4 regions of the Agrobacterium sp. DSM 25558 genome follow, and region 3 is predicted to be linked to each of the others. Evidence: riboswitches for the same ligand, from Rfam matches in the RefSeq annotation. Region 3 holds a riboswitch; each other region holds the start of a gene.
The links. A riboswitch is a leader RNA that binds a small molecule or an ion and turns the genes downstream of it on or off. The one in region 3 is predicted to bind cobalamin.
Positions count from the first base shown of each region.

Region 1: another riboswitch for cobalamin. It lies ahead of bluB (5,6-dimethylbenzimidazole synthase); the one in region 3 lies ahead of DSM25558_RS08735 (CbtB domain-containing protein).
Region 2: another riboswitch for cobalamin. It lies ahead of DSM25558_RS11655 (DUF1636 family protein); the one in region 3 lies ahead of DSM25558_RS08735 (CbtB domain-containing protein).
Region 4: another riboswitch for cobalamin. It lies ahead of DSM25558_RS16830 (ABC transporter substrate-binding protein); the one in region 3 lies ahead of DSM25558_RS08735 (CbtB domain-containing protein).

Region 1 is NZ_FMUD01000001.1:27,852-32,060, forward strand. It holds gene DSM25558_RS00160 (carboxymuconolactone decarboxylase family protein) at 1-297, opposite strand, end outside; gene DSM25558_RS00165 (phospholipase D family protein) at 382-1,884, opposite strand; gene DSM25558_RS00170 (hypothetical protein) at 1,998-2,189, opposite strand; cobalamin riboswitch at 2,290-2,471, shown strand; gene bluB (5,6-dimethylbenzimidazole synthase) at 2,545-3,231, shown strand; gene DSM25558_RS00180 (DUF2865 domain-containing protein) at 3,433-4,209, opposite strand, start outside.
Region 2 is NZ_FMUD01000011.1:54,130-58,338, forward strand. It holds gene cobN (cobaltochelatase subunit CobN) at 1-790, opposite strand, end outside; gene cobW (cobalamin biosynthesis protein CobW) at 794-1,831, opposite strand; gene DSM25558_RS11655 (DUF1636 family protein) at 1,825-2,223, opposite strand; cobalamin riboswitch at 2,365-2,577, opposite strand; gene cobO (cob(I)yrinic acid a,c-diamide adenosyltransferase) at 2,683-3,300, shown strand; gene DSM25558_RS11665 (cobyric acid synthase) at 3,304-4,209, shown strand, end outside.
Region 3 is NZ_FMUD01000007.1:180,413-184,621, reverse strand. It holds gene DSM25558_RS08750 (hypothetical protein) at 1-457, opposite strand, end outside; gene DSM25558_RS08745 (hypothetical protein) at 554-853, opposite strand; gene DSM25558_RS08740 (CbtA family protein) at 855-1,568, opposite strand; gene DSM25558_RS08735 (CbtB domain-containing protein) at 1,579-1,761, opposite strand; cobalamin riboswitch at 1,911-2,170, opposite strand; gene DSM25558_RS08730 (cytochrome c) at 2,200-3,117, opposite strand; gene DSM25558_RS08725 (c-type cytochrome) at 3,188-3,619, opposite strand; gene DSM25558_RS08720 (metallophosphoesterase) at 3,825-4,209, opposite strand, start outside.
Region 4 is NZ_FMUD01000019.1:77,734-81,942, forward strand. It holds gene DSM25558_RS16820 (ABC transporter ATP-binding protein) at 1-283, opposite strand, end outside; gene DSM25558_RS16825 (FecCD family ABC transporter permease) at 280-1,299, opposite strand; gene DSM25558_RS16830 (ABC transporter substrate-binding protein) at 1,302-2,333, opposite strand; cobalamin riboswitch at 2,521-2,747, opposite strand; gene DSM25558_RS16835 (glucose/quinate/shikimate family membrane-bound PQQ-dependent dehydrogenase) at 2,893-4,209, opposite strand, start outside.

The DNA.
Region 1 (4,209 bases), on a different contig from region 3:
AACGATGGCTTCCAGTTCGTTACCAGATACGCCGTCCCGCACCAGCACAGCGCCATGGGCCAGCATGCAGTAGGACGAGCGAAGTTCGCGCGCTGCAGCAAGCGTTACCAGTTCATAACGTCTAGGCTCGATATTGCCGCGCAGGCTGACGAGAAGCGCGCTCCAGCTTTCCATCACCTCGGGGCGGTGGCCGAATGCAAGATACATATTCGGGAGATATCCGTAAGTGTCCTTGGCACCGCGATACATTTCCGCAATCTTGCGGCTGGCGGTCGGCTCTGGCGGGGCGATAAACATGGGCTTCTCCTGCATTTCAACTCTTTCTGAAATGCGTGAGCAGCCGATTGGATCAGTTCAGCAGTCGCTTTTTCTGCAAAAACATCAAAGCTGCGATTCCAGAGGCAGCAATCCCATCGCGATTACCAGTGCACGGCGACTAAAGCTGGCATAGGGTTCGTGTGTATAATGGCGTGGTTCGCCTTTCACCAACCCTGTCCATACCAAACGCCGCCGCTCGTTCAGCGTCAGTTCGAAACTCATTTGTCGGCTGATTTCGTCCGCAAAGATGTCGTCCATCGCTGTGACGAGGCCAGGCGATGAAAACAGGACGCCCATCTCTGTGTTCAACGACATGGAGCGCGGATCGAAGTTCAGCGAACCGATAAAACCAATTTCCCCATCTCGTGTGAAGGCCTTGGTGTGCAGGCTCGCTTGGCCTGAGCCTCTCAGCGAGAAGGATTTGTGCTGGTCTGCAAGCGAGCGCAACTCATGAATCTTCACATTATTGACCAGCAACGGTCTGCGATAACGCGAGTACCCGGCGTGAACTGCGGCCACATCGGTCGCGGCCAGGGAATTCGTGAGGACGTTGACGGATACGCCCTCCGCAGACAAACGCGAAAGCGTTTCGACGCCTTTCTGGCCAGGAATGAAGTAGGGCGAGGTGATCTTGAGCTGTCGCTTTGCGTCTTCCATGATGGGAAGCAGGGTTTCCATCAGAAAATTATGACCGCTCCTGCGCTTTCCTGCCGCCTTTTCCGGTGGATCTGCTACCACTTGGGCGCTTTCGACCCAGTGAAGATTGTCCGACATCAGGAATTGGCCAGAGTAATGCTGGCTTTCCACCTGCTCGAGATAGGGCCGTGCCGCTTCGCCGGAGGCCAGAAAGTCCATACGGCGGCGAAGTTTTGTAAGCTTGCTGGGCCTGCGAGACAGCAGCGACTTGACGGGAACGGCGACGGCGCTGTTCCAGTAATCGTCGAAAATCTCCTCAGCTTCCGCCACACATTGACCGTAGGCGATGACATCGAAATCCCGGAAATTCGCCTGTTCCGCAGCGTCGAAATAGGCGTCGCCGACGTTGCGCCCGCCGACGATCAGAACCCGGCCATCCGCGATCCACGCCTTGTTGTGCATACGCCGGTTCACGCTGCGAAACCGGAACACCATCTCTATGCCGCGCCTGAAGACGTTCTCACGCGCCTTGGTAGGGTTGAACAGGCGCAGTTCGATATCGGGATGGCTATCTATGGCATGGAAGGCACGGTCGGAGATGGACACGCCAAGATCATCCAGCAGCAAGCGCACTCGTACGCCGCGGTCGGCAGCCGCTATCACCTCACGCATGACGAGCTGGCCGGTCAGATCAGCATTCCACATGTAGTACATGAGGTCGAGACTACGCCCAGCCGCTCGCGCTGAGCCGACCCTTGCGGCAAAAGCGCCGACATTCGACTGAATTAGGGAGAGGGCGTTGGGCTCGGCGTGATCACGATGAATGTCTGCCCAATGGCGATCCAGCGGTGTTTTGTCATCTTCTTTGGGCAGAGCAGCCGATGCGATCTTGATGATGATTTTGTCACGATGACGCGTAGCCAATGCCATACCCGCGACGATGGCGAGCACGATAAGAATCGCAATAGCGACGGTGGCATTCACAGCGATGGTATCACCCGCATCTTTTCATTGAATAAGTATGGTCAGATATCTGGTCTGGATCAATGGATTTCAATGCTTCGCTTGTCGGCCTCTTCCTTGATGATGTCTTCTACGAGCTGTCGCTTCAGGGCCGGGTCGCCCAACATGTAGTCTTCTGCGATTTCAAAAATGGATTTTGGGTTCTCGGTTTTCTTCAGCGTATCGAGATCCTGTCCGATGCGTTGGCGAAGTTCGGCATAATTGTCCATCATGTGTCCTCCATTGTGCAGGGAGAATGCGGTAACGGGGTGGAGGGTTCCGGTATCAATTGGCAAATGACACGGGATTGTCTTGCTTCTTCGCGTTTGCCTCGCGATAACGCCTGTATCAGGTGCCTGCCTTGCGGCGGGAGAATCGGGAACGCGGTGAAATTCCGCGACGTGCCCAACGCTGTAAGGTGGACGCGTGTTGCCATAGGCCACTGAGAAATCGGGAAGGCGGCAACATGCGAGCGAAGCCAAGTCAGAAGACCGGCCTGATGCAATGGACCGACCGCATGGACAGCGCAAGGTTTTTCGAGATGCTGGGCGCACACGTCTCCGGCCTCGGCATTGTTGGGGATTGACGATGCGACCTGATGACCTACAGCGTGGGCTTGTGCCAGCGCATGAATTTTCTGACGACCATAAGAGCGCCGTCTACCGCGCCATCGAAACCCGCCGCGACGTGCGGGACCAGTTTCTGGCCGAGCCCTTGTCCGATGCGCTGGTAGAAAAGCTTCTGAGGGCTGCCCATGCGGCGCCGTCTGTCGGCTTCATGCAGCCATGGAATTTTACACTCGTGACCGATGAAGCTGTGAGGCAGGGCGCGTGGGAGGCATTTTCCCGCGCCAATGCGGAGGCGGCGGACATGTTCGGGGAGGACCAGCAGGTTCTTTACCGCAGCCTGAAACTCGAAGGCATCCGCAAGGCACCGCTATCGATCTGCGTGACCTGCGACCCGACGCGGGGCGGCGATGTGGTGCTGGGGCGAACCCACAATCCGCGCATGGATGTCTACTCCACCGTCTGCGCCATACAGAATCTGTGGCTGGCGGCGAGGGCCGAAGGCATCGGCGTCGGGTGGGTCAGCATTTTCCACGACACCGATATCCGGGATATCCTCGCCATTCCCGAGTACATCGAGATCGTTGCGTGGCTGTGCGTCGGCAAGGTCGATATGCTCTATGGCGAACCGGAACTAGCGGTCAAAGGATGGCGGCAGAGGCTGCCGTTGGAAGAGCTCGTGTTTCGGGATCGTTGGGGTACACGGTAAGATATTCTGCGGTGTTTCTGATGTCATGGCCGCCTCATTCCTGTGCTTGTCACAGGAATCCAGTCAGCCCAAGTCCTTGGGTTGAACAGGGTCTTTCGCCGCGCAGACGCGCGTTAGCTGGATCCCTGTGATAAGCACAGGGATGAGGAGAGGTAGGAGTGTGCATTCCCGTAAAACCGCCTCACCCTTACGGACGATGTTCTACTGTTGCTGCGGCTGTGCGCCCTTCAAAGCCGGATTTTTCAGATCGATGCGGCTCGTTTCGGCGGGCAGGAACTGCGGGCCGACGATGCGGACCTTGCTATTGTTGGGATCGTAATCCCGCTCAGGAACAGGCTCTGCCTTCTCCACCGGTTTCGGCTCCGCAGGCTTGATGTCTGCGGGTTTCGGTATTGTGTCACTCTTCGGTGACGTAATAGTCGTGATGCTCGACATGTCCTGTGACGGGGTGGATTGTGGTGCTTTTGCCTGATCTTCCTGCTTTTTCATCTCGTCGTGATAGGCGGCCATGTTGCAGCTGCAGGATGGCGGGCGGCTGGTGCTTGGGCTGTTGCGGTAGGCAAAGGCTGTTGGCATGGAGGCGTAGGGTTGGCCGGTTTTGGCGGATACCATGTCCGAACTTTCCTGGCCTTCAAGCGAATGGTAGAACAGTTCGGTCTGGGTGCCAGGGCACATGCGCTCGCATTGAGCGGCCTGAGCGCGGAAATCCAGCGGCGTAGCATTCGAGGAAATCGGGAAGAACGCGCCGTCGCAGGTTCTCACGCAGAGAGTTCTGAGGCCACCTTGCATGGGCATATCGGGCGAGGGGCGGTAGTCCTGATTGTCTGGGTTATCGAAGGGATCCGCCGTCCCGCCCATATTCTGATCTTGCGATGGGTCAGTCGAGGTGAAGGATGGTGGTTGCTCATCGAAGCAACCTTGCGCATCCAGTGCCGCCATGATGCGTTCGTGGTTGTCCTGTGCATTATCATCGCGCTG
Region 2 (4,209 bases), on a different contig from region 3:
TCGCCGCCGGTTTCAAATGCGCAAGTGTCTCTTCCAGAAACCGGATCGCGTCCTGATCCTTCAAGCCGCTAACGAAAATCGGCAGCGGTGCGAAGCCTTTCGCGCGCAAAGCACCAAACAGCGCATCGATGGGTGCCACATCTGCGGCCAGCAACATGGAACGATAAAACAGGATGGGCAGGATAGGGGCATTTTCTGGAAATTCATGGAGCGCCTGGGCGAGATCGACAGATCCCTCTCCTGGTCGATAGAAACCGGCTTTCGGCAGAGGTTCCGCCACGATATCCGGCCATGCATCGCCACGTGCAACAGCGGTCAGCCCAGCTGCCACACGGATCATATTATCAGGACCGCCTGCGCGGAAAAACGAAAGGATGGTATTGAGTGTTTCAAGATCGACGGTGGAAGCCGCCTCCAGCTTTTCGTCCCGCTCGCTGCATTCACCGGGCAACAACACCAGCTTGATCCCGCGATGACGCGCCATTCTCGATAGCTGGTCCACCCCATAACGCCAGCGCTCAGCGCCGCCGAGAATCCGGATAAGGATCAATTTGGCATGTTCGGCCGTCTTTTCGATCCACAGATCGACCGACATGGGGTGGCGAAGCTCGGAAAGATTGGCGGATACCAGCGAGACAGAACCGTCGCCAGCGTGCGCCCATCCGCGTTCCAACCCAGCAAGATCGCTGGCGGAAAAAGACATCGCCACCACATCCGCCCGTGGCTGGTTGAGATCAACCGGCTCGATCAGGTCATCCAAAGACGAGGATGTGGTGGCAAGGATGTGCATGGATCAGGCTGCCAACATCCGCTCGATTTTTTCGCGGTTGATGCCTTTTTCGCCGATCACCACAAGGCGGCTGCGGCGGACTTCACCGGCAGCCCAGGGACGATCGAAGTAATGGTTGACCCGTGAACCGACGGCCTGCACCTGCAAACGCATCGGCTTGGAAGAGACCTCAACGAAACCCTTGATGCGCAGCACGTTTTCAGAAGCCGCCGTCTCGGAAATGCGTGCAGCCAACGCATCTGCGTCGGTTACCGCATCCAGTTCCACGACAAAGCTGTCGAACTCATCGTGATCGTGGTCTTCTTCCTCGTCGTGATGGGTGTGACGATTATCGATATCCTCTTCCACCGCAAGCCCAAGCCCGATGAGGACAGCAGGATCAATCACCCCATTGGACGCCACGATGATTTTTGCCGCCTTCGGAAGATGTGCATTGATATGCGCCTTAGCGCGCTCGAGACCCTCTGCATCCAGCAGATCGCCCTTGGTCAGAACAATAAGATCGGCGCAGGCAATCTGATCTTCAAAGACTTCCTCGACCGGATCGTCGTGATCCAGCGCTTCATCGTTCTGGCGCTGGGCCGCAAGGGCCTCGAGATCATGCGACACCATGCCTTCGGCAAGGGCTGCACCATCGGCAACAGCCACCACGGCATCCACCGTCACGCGGCTCTTGATAGCGGGCCACTGAAACGCCTGAACCAACGGCTTTGGCAAAGCCAATCCAGATGTCTCGATAAGGATATGCTCTACCCGTGGCTCGCGGCTGAGGATTTGCTCGATGGCTGGCTGGAAGTCATCGGCAACTGTGCAGCAAATGCAGCCATTGGCCAATTCCACGATATTCTCCTCCGGGCAGCTTTCGATGCCGCAGCCTTTGAGAACATCGCCATCGATGCCGACATCGCCGAATTCGTTGACGATGATAGCCAGCCGTTTTCCATCCAGTTTCTCCAGCAGGCCACGTAACAAGGTGGTTTTGCCAGCGCCAAGAAAGCCGGTGATGATGGTGCAGGGAACGCGATCGAGCGTGGTCATGATGTCTCCTCGGTAAAATGCAAAGGGGGAATGCGGGCAACCAAGCCGCGCTTCAAACTGTCAGGCCGTCCGCGCCACGGCATCAGGCCATCCGTGGCCGTTGCCAAAAGGCGTGCACCGACCATCAGGTCGGCGGCATCGTCAGCGGTTAGCGAACCAAACATATAGGACCAGCCGTCCGCACTACGCATCGCCGCACTCAGGCCTCGCTTGCAATTGGCAAGGCAATTGACGCTACGCACCTCGACACCTTCAGTGCGACCAAGCGCGATTGCAGCCTGCGCAAGTGTGGCACCTGGACGGGGCTCCATATTGGGATCGGCTTCATCGCGACAGCTGCGGCACACGAAAACGACGACGCCATGAGACGTTTCACTTTCGGCCTCGGCCGTCATGCCTGGGGATGTCGATGTTATATCCAAGATTAAGCTTTCCGCGCCTGCAAATTCTTTGGGGTGCGGATATCGAAAAACGCCACGCGCCGAGGCACGCTTCGCTGTTCGACAAGACCGACTGACCGGAGCACCCCGCCCGGCAGACGTTTTTCCTGAAGCGGCAGGTCTCCTGGCTCGCAGTATGAAGAACGCCCTTGCACCGCCTTCCCGGACAACATGTCCAGTGGCTTTTGGCGCGGGCTCACCGCTTACAGTTGCGGGGGCAGCCACGGATTGGTCCGCATAACGAATTGAACCGTGTTCCCTCTTAGCTTTTCCCGTTGCCGGAAAAAGACCGTCAGTCCTTAACCCTTATGCCTTGCGGTGCTGGAGTGTCAATGCCGCTCCATGATTGCCGTGAGAACGGATTTGGCTATAGTCGCCGCTTCGAAAAAGCATGCGCCGGAAGGATAAGACGCCATGAACCGCGATATCAGCGACAGCGAGGCCGAACGCCACCGCGCCAAAATGGCCAATCGCAAAGCCGTTCAGGATGCGGAAGTCTCGGAAAAGACCATCGAAAAAGGTCTGCTGATGGTCAATACCGGCCCGGGCAAAGGCAAGTCCACCGCAGCCTTCGGGCTTGCGCTGCGCATGCTGGGCACCAACAGACGCGTCGGCATCGTGCAGTTCATCAAGGGTGCATGGTCCACAGGTGAGCAGCAGGCGCTGGCCCTGTTTGGCGACCGGGTGGAGTGGCGCACCATGGGAGAAGGTTTCACGTGGGACACCCAAGATCTCAAACGCGATGTCGCAGCTGCCACCAAAGCGTGGGAAGAGGCAAAGACCCTGATGGCCGATGAGACTATCAGTTTGGTGGTGCTCGATGAGCTCAATATCGCGTTGCGTTACGATTACCTGCCGCTGGATGAAGTGGTGGCAGCGTTGCAAAACCGCCGTCCGGATCTGCATGTCATGGTCACTGGTCGTAACGCAAAGCCGCCACTGATCGATGCCGCCGACATGGTGACGGAAATGACGCTGGTGAAGCACCACTTCAAGGCGGGTGTCAAAGCCCAGTCCGGCATCGAGTTCTGATCGATGACAGCGCGCGTTTTGATGTTTCAGGGCACCGGCTCTGACGTCGGCAAGTCACTGATGGTGGCGGGGCTTGCCCGTGCCTTCACCCGCCGTGGCCTTTCCGTCATGCCGTTCAAGCCGCAAAACATGTCCAACAATGCCGCCGTCACCGCAGATGGTGGTGAAATCGGCAGGGCGCAGGCTTTGCAGGCGCGGGCGGCGGGTGTCGCCCTTTCCGTACATATGAACCCGGTGCTACTGAAGCCGCAAAGCGAAACCGGCGCGCAGGTGGTGGTGCAGGGCAAGGTGATCGGCAACGCCAAGGCGGCGGATTATCAGCATATGAAAGCGGGCCTGATGCCGCGTGTCCTGGAAAGTTTCGAACATCTGAAGGCCCAAGCCAACCTCGTTCTGGTGGAGGGTGCAGGCAGCGCATCGGAAGTCAATCTTCGCGCCAACGATATTGCCAATATGGGCTTTGCCCGAGCCGCGGATGCACCTGTCATCCTCATCGGCGATATCGATCGCGGTGGCGTCATCGCCAGCCTTGTTGGCACGAAAACGGTTCTAGATGCGGCAGACGCAGCGATGATCGAGGGCTTCATTGTCAATCGCTTCAGAGGTGATCCAACCCTGTTCGATGACGGCATGCGCATCATCCAGGACAAAACCGGCTGGAGCCCGATTGGTCTTCTGCCCCATTTTGCCGACGCCAGCCGCTTGCCCGCCGAAGATGCATTGGGTTTAACGGCACAAGGACAGCGCAAACCGGGCGCAAAAATCCGCATCGCAGTTCCCATCCTGCCGCATATCTCAAACTTCGATGACCTCGACCCGCTGGAGGCTGAGCCCCATGTCGAACTGATTCGCGTGCGGCCGGGTGATGTCATTCCAGCAGATTGCGCACTGGTGCTTCTATGCGGCTCG
Region 3 (4,209 bases):
GAGCACCGCTCACGACACCGGCAGGCCATCGCTCTATCAAACCAATGATCCCTTTCGCCTTGCTACCGAGAATATAGTCGCTTGAGATCGCACCTGTCAGGGTCCCATCGGCTCGATCCATCGCAACCATGCCCGCCATCATACCCCGCTCTGTCTGATTGGGTGAGACAGGCCAGCCAAGAACCATTTTATCGTGGTCAGTCAGAATTTTCCCTATATCGTACTGCGTCCATACAGTCCCATCGGGAGCCGTATACATCGTAACGTCCTCAGATAGTCCTGGGTCATCGCCAGACCGCTTTTCCTCGGATGCATTATTTGTTTCAATATCTGAGGTACTATCCTGAATGCTCTTCTGCTCCAGAAATTGTCCGAAATCGGAACCTTCTTCTCTATAACTAGATCGCGATTGGGCCGCTGGCAACACAGTCTTTATATCTATACCAGAAACAGTCACGGCTTTTTACTCCGTTTGCAAAGAAACCTTATAACAATCATAAATTGCAAATTTGGACGCAAGAATCAACTTATAAGATTTTATTGACGATCATTTTTATGGTGATTGTGCGAGAAATTGGCCTGGAGTATTTGAGGTCAACGCTTGGCGAATGTCGCGGCTGTTGAGATGCAGGCTACGATCGAAAGGAAGCGAGACACGCGCGATCTTCGTCGCGGCGGCGGTCGTGAAAGCTTGGCTATTGTCCTCGAAAAACTGGAGGCACGCTTCCCTATCAGGCTCGTGGCGCAACAGCGCCTTGAAGGCCAGCCGGTGCATGGCGCAAGGCGCGCCATGACCGGGGACGGAAAAACGCAGTGCGTCAAGCTCATCGCTCCACTCGACTGCGTTTTCCATCTTATTTGGCAACGTCTAAACGCTTGAGGAAAAGCCCGCTCAAGGTTCCGACAATGATCCAGAACATGAAGCTGGTGACGGTTGCCAGCACCATGAACCGGCGCTCCAGTGGCAGAGGTGCCAAGGCGTGTTCGCCCTCCGGCGGCAGAGGTGCGCCGATGACGTGTGGTGCCGCAATGAGCACGATGGCCAGAACCGCAGCCCATGGCTCACCGCGTCTGAAGGCAAGCAGCGCGATGCCGCCCGCCGTTGCGGCCACCGTGGCGATCCACCACGTTTGACGCGCACCGAGAGCCGCCGCCGGGCTTCCCGGTAGTTCCGGTGGCAGACCGATCATGGGTGCCAGCATGACGGCGGCGAAACCGGCAAGCCCCCAGAACAGACCTTCGCGCCAGCCAGCTTCGGAGCCGCGCAGGGAAATCAGTGCCGTCAGGACCAGCGCGTAACCGATGGCGGTCAGCACATTGGCGGCGATGGTGTAGGCGTTGCGCTCGAAACCATCGGCCGGTGTCCAGGCTTCGGCATCATGATGATGGTCGGCCGGTGTTGCGGCATCATGGGTGTGGGCGGGAGCAGCTTCGCCGCCGGCATTTTCAAAGGTTTCAGCCTGAAGGATGAGCGGCGTGGTGCCGATGGCCTGCATGGCGCTGACGGCGAGACCGGCAATCAGCCCCACCAGAACGGCGGTGAAAACGATATTACGGAAAAATGGCATCTCTGTTCCCTCAATGGCAAGGGAAGGCATTGGCATGGCGCGTATCATGGGCGGCATTGTGCACCGCTTCGATATGCGAGAAGCCAACGAAACCGACGATGAACAGGCCAAGTGCGGCGGCTGTCAACGACTGCGCAATCTTCGATGTTTTGATTGATACGGCTGATGTGGCCGTATTCTGCTGGATAGACATGGTGATCCCTTCCTGTGCGGGTGGGCGCTATTCTGATCAATAGCCACACGACCGCATTCAACATTCACCACGGGGAAAAGAGACACATGGTTTTAAGGGCCGGACAAACCGACCTGCCAACCGTGCTGTTCCGGACACCCCGCCGGTATTGACGACACTCACGTGATGGCAGGTCTCCTGGCTCGCGGGTCGTAACCTTGAAAACACCTTCCCGATCCTTCTGTATCCGCATCGTACTTTACGAAATCGAAGGTGATTTCGCGTCGATGCGCCAGACCAGTGGCTTTTCGTTTTCAGGCTATCCGCTCACAGTTGCGGGGGCAGCCACGAATCGAAGCATGAGGCTTCTATCGTGTTCCCTTTTCACTTTCCGGGCGAACCCGGAAAGACCATCACACAACTGTTATCCGGCGGAAGCGCATCCGAGTCAATGGCTGATCACGGAGATGGCAATGCCTTGAGGTACGCCGCAATCGCGTTGCGATCTTCGGCGGGAAGGTGGGCCATGTTCTGTTGCACCTTGACCATGGAGCCACCGGCGCTATCGAAATCCGGTGTAAAGCCGGTCTCGAGATAATTGGCGATATCAGCCTGCGACCACGAACCGATGGGTTGAGACTCAGGCCGGATATCGGGAATGCGGCCCTCCCCTTCCGGGTTCGGTCCACCGGCTAGCCATTGGCTTTTCAGGAAGCCGCCCAGTGCGTCGCGTGGGGTGTGGCATTCGCCACAATGGCCAAGGCCTTCCACCAGATATTGCCCGCGAAGGACTGCCGCATCGGCATTGGCAAGCTGCACGCGCGGCTGGCCTTTGTCGAAATACAGGAATTTCCAGCCACCCAGGGCAAGACGAATGTTGAATGGGAATGGCAGATCGTGGCCCGGTGCATCATTGATGCTGGCGGGCAGCGTTTTCAGATAGGCGAAGAGATCATTGACATCCTGCGGCGTCATTCGCGCATAGGAATTGTATGGGAAAGATGGGTAGAGATGCTCGCCATCCTTGCCCACGCCGCGCGTCATCGCATCGCCGAATTGCGCCACGGTCCACGCGCCGATGCCGTGCTGAGGATCGGAAGATATGTTGGGCATGTGGAAGGTGCCGAACGGGCTTGGCAGCGCCTGCCCGCCGGACAGCACCTTCAACGCATCGCCCGTGGCATCCGGCGCGGCGTGGCAGCTCGCGCAGCCGCCTGCCCAGAACAGGGTTTCACCATTGGCGAGATTGGGTTCACCCAGATTGGCCCAATGGCTTGGCGGCTGGCGCTGTGGCGCAGTTACCCACATGAAAATGCCGAACCCGACGGCACCGGCAACAACAGCACCACCCGCCAGCTTTGCCCAGATGGAAGCCATTGTCTTCTCCATTTGATCGATCTATCGAGAAAAAGGCCCGCCATTTGACCGGCGGACCACATTTGTCATGTTACTTTTTGAGACGGTAAGCCTGATGGCAGCTGCTGCAATCAGCGCCCAGTGTCTTCAAGGCAGCACCGACGCTGGCCTGATCCGTCGGCAGTTGCGCCAGAACCGTGTCGGCATCCGTTCCGAGCTTTTCGGACTTCGCCTTGAAGTCTGCAAAGTTCTGCCAGATGGCCGGAGACGCAGCGCCGCCTTCAGAACCGGCTGGGAACTGGTCCGGGAAAGCCTTGGCGTTGGCGCTGATGGTGGTGACGGCGGTCTTGACGGCAGCGGCGTCGTAGGGCTTTTCACCCTTGGCGATGGCACCGAGCGCGCCCATGGCACCGCCGATACCCTTCATCAAGCCTTCGCGCTTTTCGACCTCGCCGGCTGCGGAAACCGCACCGGCGCAAAGACAGCCTATCATTATGGAAGCAGCAATGGTTCTAAGCTTCATCGTTTCTCTCTCCTGAAACCGGCGCGCCGGAGGGGTCTCTATTCTGGTGTTCTCGCATGTCATCGTCGCAAAACAGCGTCCCACCCGCCCGACATGCGGGAACGAACGTGAAAGAAGATGCCCGTTTCACATGGCAAAAAGAAGTCACATTCCGGTGATTTCTAAAGCGAAATCAGGCATATAAAGTCGTCTTTGGCGGTCTGCTTTATCGCCGCGCCGCAGTTGGCTGATGCAGATCTGCCGAGGCTGAAAGAAGCAATGAACGGCTCTCTTCCCGGCCAAAACCACGGATTTCGATGCGATCTTCAAACATATCGGCAATGGCAAAGGTGTTTTCGTCCAATGTATCGACCATGCCTTTGACGTTCACGAAATGCGTCTGGCCCAGCAGCCCGTAATTACCGACGTGATTGTGGCCGCAAAACCAGGTCTTGGCGCTGTGGTGAGCGCCAAGCAAAGCCAAGGTTTGCGGCGCGTCCCACATGTTGTGAGCGTTGTCCGGATAAAGCGGATAGTGGCAGAAAATGAGGGCGTTTTCGCCCGCCGCATCGGTTGCATCCAGAGTTTCGGCAAGCCATTTCACCTGCGCG
Region 4 (4,209 bases), on a different contig from region 3:
GACGCGCGTTGCTCCGCTCCTGCGTTTCCGCCTGTTGTTCCACGAATGCAATATGTCGCGCGACGTCGCGCCTGTTCAGGCTCTGCATTGCCTTGCCATCGAGACTGACTTCGCCCGAGCCCACTTTTCTGAGACCGCACAGAAGGGACATAAGGCTTGTCTTGCCGGAACCATTCGGCCCGACAATACCGAGAAACTCGCCCGGCTTGATTTCGAGGCTGACATTCTTGACGATGTCGACGCCACCGGCAGACCAGCACAGATCTTTAGCGACAAGTATCATATCGCCCTCCTGCGCTGGCTAAGAATGAGCGCAAAGGCGGGTGCGCCGAACAAGGCGGTAATGACGCCAATGGGCAGAACCTGCCCGGCGATAATGGTGCGCGACAGGATGTCGGCAGCGATCATGAACATTGCACCCGTCAGCGCAGCGACGGGCAGCAAACGACCATGGCGGATGCCCACGATCATGCGCGCCGCATGGGGAATGACGAGGCCGATAAAGCCGATCGAGCCGACGATGCTGACCATGATACCGGTCATCAGCGCGGATACGCCAGTGAGGACGACGTAAACGCGACGCACCGGTACGCCGAGAGACCCGGCTGATTGCGCGCCGAACGTGAACGCATCCAGTGCGCGCGCATGCCAGAGACAGACAGCAAAGCCGATGATGGTAACCGGCAGAGCCAGCCACACATCCGGCCAGCGCACTCCTGACAAATTGCCGAGCAGCCAGAACATGATGCCACGCGCCTGCTCTGCATTGGCCGCCTTGGTGACGATGAAAGACGTGACCGCATTGAACAACTGTGAGCCCGCGACGCCAGCCAGAATGATCGCACTGTTTCCGCGACCTGCGCGCAGGGCAAGCAGACTGACCAAGGCAAATGCCACAAGCGCACCCAGAAATGCACCGAGTGGCATGGTCAGCATGCCGGCACCGAACCCCAGAATCGCAACACTAACCGCCCCGGTGGATGCACCCGCCGAAATGCCGAGAATGTAAGGATCAGCCAATGGATTGCGCAGCAGCGCCTGAAGGACGACGCCTGACAACGCCAGTGCGGCACCGCAACAGGCAGCGACCACCGCCCGGCTGAGGCGGTAATTCCAGATGATGCCTTCATCGATGGCATCCAGCGGATAACCCGCATGGAACACACGGTTTGCCACCGTCTTGGCGACGACATCCATGGGAATGGATGTCTCGCCGATTGCCGCTCCAAACCAGAGCGCCAGGGCCAGACACCCGGCCGCCAGCAAAGCGGCACGGGTGAAAATGAAACAAGCACGCATGGCTACTTGGAAAGCCCGAGCTGGACGACGGCGTCGGCCAGAACTTCAATGCCTTCGATGGTGCGGATCGTCGGGTTCATGGCCTGCGCATCCATGGCAACGACGTGGCCCTGTTTAACAGCAGGCATGAGGCTTGTGACCGGGTCTTCCTTGAGGAACTTTTCCTTGACGACAACGTCGTCTGCCGGAAAGCGCCGACGATCCATCTTACCCGCCACAATCAAAGTCGGTTCGGACTTGGCGATGGTTTCCCAACCGACCGTTGGCCATTCCTCGTCGCTGTCGATGACATTCTTGATGCCGAGCGCCGACATGATGTAGCCGGGTGCGCCGTTCTTGCCAGCAACATAGGGATCGATATCAAGCTCTGCACTGGAGAACCAGAAGACGGCAGACAGCTTTCCATCCGCAGACGCGATCTTCTTGCGCGCCACGTCCTCACGGGTTTTGAGATCGGCAACCAGCTTTTCACCCTTGTCCTGAACGTTGAATATTTGCGCGAGTTCAGTGATTTCCTGATAGATCAGATCCATCGTGAACACGGAATGACGCACGCCATCGCCACCACCGGTATTGTCCTTGCCGGTGCAATCGGCGGGCGAGGTGTAAACGGGGATGTTCAGCTCTTCGAACTGCTCCGGCTTGGCAACGATGCCTTCGGGGCCGACATGCCACTGAAACTGCGCCGTGACGAGATCAGGCTTGGTGGCCAGAACACTTTCGAAACTGGGGTCGTTATCGGCAAGGCGCTTGACCTTGGCATTGGCGTCTTCATATCCCTTGATGACGGGGCCAATCCATACGGCGGTGCCAACAACCTTGTCGGCGAGACCAAGCAGATACAAAATTTCCGTGGTGCTCTGGCCAAGCGATGCGGTGCGCTGCGGCGCATGCGGATAGGTTACGTCCCGACCACAATTCTTGATCGTCAGAGGATAGGTTGTTTCAGCCGCTTGCGCTGAAAGCATCGATGCGCCCATTGTCGCGACAACAAAAGCCGCAGCACACATCGTCTTTTTGAAATGGAATGTCATTGTTTCGATAGTCCCCGATCGTCATGGGCGGCACAAAGGCAGCCTTGTATGAACATGTTTAGACCTTCAGTCCGCAACACGCAGCACTGGGACGATCTGAAACCGGGACATGGCAGATGGAATAAGGCGCTGAGGTGCGCAAGATGCAATCACGACGTCTCCTGCTCCGGGCATCCCCGCCCGTGAATTGGAATGAACTTATGACGGCAGGTCTCCTGGCTCACGGATTTGCGTCTTCACCCACCTTCCCGCAATATCGATTCGCAGTGGCATGACGCTTGTAAAAGCGCCAAAGGGTTGGACAATCCGTTTACAGTTGCGGGGGCAGCTGCGGCATTAAACCCGAAGGCTCGCACCGCATTCCCTATTATTCCTTGCGATCACTCGCTCGAAACCGTCACAACCAGATAGACGTATTGGAAACGAGTCGTCAAGCATTGCTTTTGTAATGTTATTACATTTTATCGCAAGCTCTAAATTGGCGTCGCTGGCAGTCACAACGAAAAATGGCCGGGAAGTTTTTCCCCGGCCATTCCGAAATCGACTTTTCGATAGATTTTTAAGGCAGCGTGTAGGCGATGACGTAATCACCAGGCTTGGTGCCGACCGAACCATGTCCGCCCGCAACCATCACCACATATTGTTTGCCATTGTCCATGGCATAGGTCATCGGCGTTGCCTGACCGCCAGCAGGAAGACGTGCTTCCCAAAGCTGTTTTCCGGATGTCAGGTCATAGGCGCGCAGATAATTATCGACCGCAGCCCCCAGGAACGCAACGCCACCCTTGGTGATCATCGGTCCGCCGATACCGGGAACACCCACTTTGAACGGCAGCGGCAGCGGCGTCATGTCATAGACGGTGCCGTTCTTGTGTTTGTAGGCGACATCACCGGTGCGCAGATCAGCACCTGCGACATAGCCCCATGGCGGAGCCTGGCAAGGAACACCCAATGGCCCCAAGAATGGCCCCATAAAGACACCATAGGGCGCACCATCATTCCGGTTCAGGCCTTGCTCGCTGCCCTTTTCATCCTGACCGCGTGGCGGAATCTGAGAGCGCGGAACGAGCTGCGACGTGAAGGCCAGATAGGTCGGCATGCCGAACATGACCTGGCGCTCTGGATCAACAGCCACGCTGCCCCAGTTGAATGTGCCGAAATTGCCGGGATAAATCAGAGACCCATTCAGCGACGGCGGCGTGTAGCGGCCCTCATAATTTAGCTGATGGAACTTGATGCGGCAGGCCAGCTGGTCGAACATGGAGACGCCCCACATGTTCTTTTCAACCAGCGGATCAGGCTTGAACGACAAAGCGGATGTCGGCTGCGTCGGCGCGCTGAAATCTTCCGGGATCGCGCCACCGGGAGCCTTTTCTTCCGTGACGGCCAGGATCGGCTCGCCACTGCGACGGTCCAGAACGTAGATATCACCCTGCTTGGTTGGCCCAACCAGTGCCGGAACCGTCTGACCGTCCTTCTTGGTAATGTCGAGCAACACAGGCTGCGCCGGAACATCCATGTCCCAGAGGTCGTGATGCACGAACTGGCGTACCCACTTGTCCTGCCCAGTGTTTACATCCAGTGCGACGATGGACGATGAATATTTCTCGACATTCTCGCTCCGACCCATACCGAGTTGGTCCGGAACCTGATTTCCCAAAGGAATGTAGACAAGCCCAAGCGCTTCATCGACGCTGAATACCGACCAGCTGTTGGGAGAGTTGGTCGTATAGGTCTGACCCGATTGAAGCGGTTGGGTCTGGGTAGGGTTTCCCGAATCCCAATTCCAGATCAAAGCACCAGTGGCAACATCAAACGCACGGATGACGCCGGACTGTTCCTGCGTCGAGTAGTTATCGTTGACGGCACCGCCGAT